DNA from 2 places in the Hydrogenovibrio crunogenus genome. Region 2 is predicted to be linked to the other one. Evidence: riboswitches for the same ligand, from Rfam matches in the RefSeq annotation. Region 2 holds a riboswitch; the other holds the start of a gene.
What was found. A riboswitch is a leader RNA that binds a small molecule or an ion and turns the genes downstream of it on or off. The one in region 2 is predicted to bind cyclic di-GMP.
Positions count from the first base shown of each region.

Region 1: another riboswitch for cyclic di-GMP. It lies ahead of GHNINEIG_RS05135 (peptide chain release factor 3); the one in region 2 lies ahead of GHNINEIG_RS01415 (hypothetical protein).

Region 1 is NZ_CP032096.1:1,068,117-1,071,255, forward strand. It holds gene GHNINEIG_RS05125 (ATP-binding protein) at 1-94, shown strand, start outside; gene GHNINEIG_RS05130 (response regulator) at 106-780, shown strand; cyclic di-GMP riboswitch class I at 876-950, shown strand; gene GHNINEIG_RS05135 (peptide chain release factor 3) at 1,442-3,016, shown strand.
Region 2 is NZ_CP032096.1:324,585-327,723, reverse strand. It holds gene truC (tRNA pseudouridine(65) synthase TruC) at 1-669, shown strand, start outside; gene GHNINEIG_RS01415 (hypothetical protein) at 720-1,259, opposite strand; cyclic di-GMP riboswitch class I at 1,234-1,312, opposite strand; cyclic di-GMP riboswitch class I at 1,411-1,489, opposite strand; gene GHNINEIG_RS01410 (adenosylmethionine--8-amino-7-oxononanoate transaminase) at 1,753-3,045, shown strand.

The DNA of each region.
Region 1 (3,139 bases), 740 kb from region 2:
TGTACAGCAGATTGTGGAAGCTCACATGGGCAAGGTTTCTGTGGCTCCGTCTGAATTGGGTGGCATAAAAGTTTCAGTAAAGTTACCGGTTTAAAAGGAATTTCGATGAGTAATGAAACCATCTTAATTGTGGAAGATGAAATTAAAATTGCCAATATTGTTCAAGAGTACCTACAAGACAGTGGTTTTAAAACGGTGTGTATTGATAATGGGTCAGACGTATTGGACTGGGTTCAGCAGCATCCTGTTGACTTGATTTTATTAGATATTATGTTGCCGGGAAAAGATGGACTGCAAGTTTGTAAAGAAGTCCGAGCCATTAGCCAGGTACCGATTATCATGTTAACGGCTAAAGTAGAAGAAATTGATCGGATTTTAGGCCTGGAATTAGGTGCAGATGATTATATCTGTAAGCCGTTTAGTCCTCGTGAATTGGTTGCACGCGTTAAGGCCTTGCTTCGACGAAGTTCTTTACGCCAGGAAGATCATGAAGATTGGCATATGGATGAAGAACGTTATCAGGTTCGTTACCATGGAAAAACGGTTAATTTATCTATGGTTGAATTTGCGATCTTAAAGTTATTGAGCGCTAGCCCCGGGCGTATTTATTCCAGAAGTCAGTTGATTGGAAGTATTTATCCAGACAATCGAGTGGTTTCTGATCGCACGGTAGACAGTCATATTAAAAAGCTACGACATAAGCTGGCAGACGAATTGACTTCAAAAGAATTGATTTACTCAGTTTATGGCGTCGGTTATAAGTTTGAGTTTCACGCTTAATGCTTAGAAGTATTGAAAAAAGGCGCTTTTTTTAAAAATTACGTAAAAAAACTATTGTTTTTTTGTATCGAATCTTTTAGTATTACCTCATCTTAATTTGATAAAGCTAAATTCGTCGCGAGGCGAAGACAGAAAGCCACGGATCTCTCTGAGATGGCCGGGTTACCTTTTTAACGACACATTTATTTAAGTGGAAACACTTAAGAACCTATCGTTATATGTTCTGTTTAGATCCTTTCTATGTGATTGGATTTCATTTAGCCTTTTAAAAAATTAATGACATGGCAGTTATGCATCAAGCCGTTTATCGCTTTTTTCATTTTGCTGATGTTGTGTTGTTTTTTAACTGCATTATCTATTGATGATTTATCAAGTTATAACCTTGTTCAGAGTGCAACTAATTTTCCTCTTTCCCATTTCTGACGTGGGAATACCACACTAGGGGGAAAATTTTTGGGGGGCTTTTTTGCCCCCATTTTTTTCTTTGATCTGACCCGTTTGATTCGCATTTCCTTCTCTAAAGGATTCCTTTAGGAATCGCTCTTAATATCAGGTATAATTCTGCCCAAAAGTATTTAACGTTCTCATAAAAACGACCAGGCCTGGCTGTTTTTTGTTATTCAAATACACCTCAAGCCCAATTAAGTAGATAAATCGATTTATGTCACTGCAATTAGAAACAAATAAAAGGCGTACTTTTGCCATCATTTCCCACCCGGACGCCGGGAAAACCACGGTCACTGAAAAACTATTGTTATACGGTGGCGCCATCCAGATGGCTGGGGCGGTAAAAAGTCGTAAAACAGATCGTTCGGCTACATCCGATTGGATGAAGATGGAGCAAGAAAGAGGTATTTCTGTTGCGTCCTCCGTGATGCAGTTCCCTTATAAAGATGTCATGATCAATCTTTTGGATACCCCTGGGCATGAAGACTTTTCGGAAGATACTTATCGTACTCTGACGGCTGTGGATTCCGCTTTAATGGTGATTGATGTGGCTAAAGGGGTTGAAGATCGAACCATTAAATTAATGGAAGTATGCCGCCTAAGAGACACGCCTATCTTAACGTTTATCAACAAGCTGGACCGTGAAGGAAAGGAGCCGATAGAGCTGTTGGATGAAGTGGAAGAGGTATTGAAAATCAATTGTGCCCCGATGACTTGGCCAATTGGTATGGGAAAACGTTTTAAAGGGATCTATCATCTTTATAATGATACCGTACGTCTTTTTGAATCGGCTGATGGGTTGAATGCCTCGGAAGGGGAGTTGATTCATGGGTTGGATAATCCTGAGCTAGATGAAAAGTTAGGCAGTCTTGCAGAAGAATTACGAGATGAAATTGAACTGGTCAGAGGGGCCAGCCATGAATTCGAGTTGGATGCTTTTCTAAAAGGGAAAATGACCCCTGTATTTTTTGGATCAGCCGTGAATAATTTCGGTTTGCAAGAGTTATTAGATGGCTTTGCAAAATATGCACCTGCGCCAGAAGGGCGTGAAGCCAGCACGCGATTTGTTAAATCTGATGAAGAAAAATTAACCGGTTTTATTTTTAAAATCCAAGCCAACATGGACCCTAAGCATCGTGATCGCGTGGCATTTATGCGAATCGTGTCTGGTAAGTATGAAAAGGGCATGAGTTTAAAGCATGTCAGGATTGGTAAAGACGTTAAAATTGCGAAAGCAATTACATTTTTAGCAAATAAGCGCGATCAAGCAGAATTGGCCTATCCAGGTGATATTATCGGGTTGCATAACCATGGCACGATTAAAATCGGGGATACTTTCACACAAGGTGAAGACCTGAAATTTACAGGGATTCCAAACTTTGCGCCAGAATTGTTCAGGCGGGCACAGCTGAAAGATCCAATGAAAATGAAAGCATTGCAAAAAGGATTAACGCAACTGTCAGAAGAAGGGGCAACGCAATTATTTCGTCCAATTATTAATAATGATTTGATTTTGGGTGCGGTTGGGATTCTGCAATTTGAAGTGGTGGCCCAGCGACTAAAAGATGAGTACAACGTGACTTGTTTATTCGAACCGGTTAATGTTTCAACGGCACGTTGGGTCATTGGTGATAAAACTGAGATCGACAAGTTCTTGGCGAAAGTTAAAGAGAACGTGGCTTATGATGCTGCTGGAGAGTTGGTTTATATTGCCCCTACTCGTGTTAATTTAACACTGATTGAAGAGCGTTGGCCTGAGCTTCAGTTTGTTGCCACACGCGAACACTGATTAAATTATCCTATCTCATATAAATTCATGCCAATCACCGATTGGCATGAATTTTTCTTCTTAAAAATTTCATTCGATCATGTTTCAAAATTTGAATAAAGCGTGAAGACAAATCACTTTTAT
Region 2 (3,139 bases):
TCACCAATAGATAAGCATGAAACACAGTTTGCAGTACAAATGACTAGAGATCAGATCAAACAAAAGGTCTACCCTCTGCATCGATTAGACAAAGCAACATCAGGCTTATTATTGTTTGCTCTTGATTCTAACACCGCACGATTAATGGGACAGCAATTTGAAGAACATACCATTCAAAAACAGTATCTAGCGATATGTAGAGGGTGGATGAATGAAACCGGTGAAATTACTCATGCGTTAAAACATAAATTAGACAAGCTGGGCGATCGTCATACACAAACCAACAAACCTCCCCAGGAAGCCCTCACAAATTATGAGCGCCTGGCGACGACTGAAGTCATGTATAAAATGGGAAGATTTGATTCCCAACGTTATTCTTTAGTTAAGTTAATGCCAAAAACAGGGCGAAAACACCAACTACGTCGACATTTAAATCACATCAGCCATCCTATTATTGGAGATGTCAAATATGGAGATCGCCACCACAATCATTTTTTCAATACGTGGTTAGGACAACACCGACTTTATCTAGCGGCGACCAGTTTAACGTTCAATCATCCAAAAACCAATCAGCAGATGACTCTGAACGCGCCTCTTGAATCAAGCTATCAAAAAGCAATACAACATCTGAACTGGCAGGAAGAAACGGTCAATTACACAACTTCATAATGACCGTTTTATTTTGATTTAGTCGAATTGGCTGAACCCATGCCATCCATCTAATGAAGGGAAGCTTGAAAACGTAGCATGACCCCCATATCATCGGAACCATACAGCTTGGTTTTCGCTTCTTTAACACCCAATGACATTTGCCATTGTTCCCCTTTAGAAATCAATAAATTGCTATCGACCAGGTTAAACCCCATAACAATATTTGATTTATCATTTCCAAAGCGCAAAAAATCAACAACCGTTACGCTTTTCCGAGCCTGACAACAATAAGGCTGCTCTATCTCAACGGAATAAGCAGAGCTATTTAGCGTACGAAGGTTAACCTTCGCTTCTACTTCAAACATGTTTTTTAAAGACCCACTTACCGCATGAAATGTCTGCAGTAATTGAACACCAAGATTATCTTTTGTATCAGCCAATGCATCGGGCGCCCCCATTGTCATTAAGCTAATACAAGCGACCGTCAGTCGAGCCTGACGGTTTATTTTTTTACAAACAACATCTTCATCTCCTTGAGAGAACTCAAGCGAAACGTGTGTTGAAGAGTGGTAGAAAGTACTGGTTTGCAACCTGGCGATCTCAAACATTGAGACCCATGGCTTTCCGTCCCTGCTTCACAACAAGTTTGGCAATTAAAAACTTTCATTAGAAAGAAAAGGAATACCTGTTGTAATCCACGGCCGGAAAAATGGGAACAAATCAATCATACAAATGCCAAGAAACGCATTTTCTAATCAATTTGGCAACCTGGCGATCTCAAACCTTGAGACCCATGGCTTTCCGTCCTTGCTTCACAACAAGTTTGGCAAAATTTTCTGTCTAATACCGGTAACAACAATTAAACATTGTTTTCGTTACTTGCAAACTATTCTACTTCTTTTTAAAGTAACATCAACTACTTAGGTATTTTATTTTTTTATAGCAGTCATTAAGAAACCTTTAAGAAACCATTGAGACCTCTACAGTAATGCTTCTGCGCTGATTATGTCAGCCTCTTTTTTGAAACTTAATTTTTAGGATAATGAAACTCTGGTATGTTTTCGTTATCATACGCTAACGATAAATGACTGAAATATAAATATGACTCACTGGCAATCACTTTTACAATTTGATCAAGAACACATTTGGCACCCTTATGCAAAAATGCCGGCTGATACTCCCGCCATCGGCGTTGCCAAAACCCAAGGTTCCATCATTACCTTATCTGACGGCAAAGAATTGGTAGACGGCATGAGCTCATGGTGGGCCGCTCTTCATGGCTACAACCATCCTGCCATTCAAAAAGCGATGATTGACCAAATCGAAACCATGCCGCATATTATGTTTGGAGGCTTGACCCATGAACCTGCCATTGAATTGGCAAAACGTCTCATCAAACTGACGCCCCCGCCATTACAAAAAGTATTTTTCACGGACTCCGGTTCCGTCGCGATGGAAGTGGCTATTAAAATGGCTATACAATATTGGATTAGCTTAGAACAACCTCAAAAAAATAAACTCTTAGCACTCAAAAATGGCTACCACGGGGATACGTTTGCCACCATGTCAATCTGCGACCCGGATAATGGCATGCACCGTTTATTTAACAGCACATTGCCCCAGCACTTTTTTGCGCCCGCTCCGCAAAAAGGGTTCGATATTGACTCGGACAATCAAGACATTGCCGAATTTAAAACATTACTTGAAAAACATCACACTGAAATAGCCGCGGTGACCTTGGAACCTATTGTGCAAGGTGCTGGAGGGATGCGTTTCTATCGCCCAGACTATCTACGCCAAGTTCGTGAACTGTGCGATGAATTTAACGTATTACTCATTGCAGATGAAATCGCTACCGGGTTTGGGCGAACCGGAAAACTATTTGCCTGCGACTGGGCCAACATCAGCCCCGACATTATGGCACTAGGCAAAACATTGACTGGTGGGAATATCACGCTGGCGGCCACTCTGGCCACAGAAAAAATCAGCGACACCATTAGCCAAGGCCAACCAGGCCTGCTCATGCATGGTCCAACCTTTATGGCCAACCCGCTTGCTTGTCGAGCTGCATCCTCCAATATTGATGTATTATTAGCCTCCCCATGGCAAGAAAATATTCAACGGATTGAATCGCATTTCCTCAATACGTTTCACTCTTTAAAATCGCTACCTGGTGTTGCCGATACGCGAGTGTTAGGAGCAATAGGCGTCATTGAACTGGAGCGCAATGATTTAGGTGAAACCATTCAACATCTGGCTGTTCAAAACGGCGTCTGGATTCGTCCTTTTGGCAAACTTATTTATACCATGCCAGCCTACAACATTCCCGCAGACCAACTCAAGCAATTAACTGAAGGACTAAAAACCGCCATCACTCAAGCGCTGCAGCGCTAACGAAGATCGCCTATCCAAATCTTTAAATGAATGAGTGCTTTCTTTTTGAATGACTTCAATTAAAATTGAAGTCTTCGCATCTTATGCTTCTTAA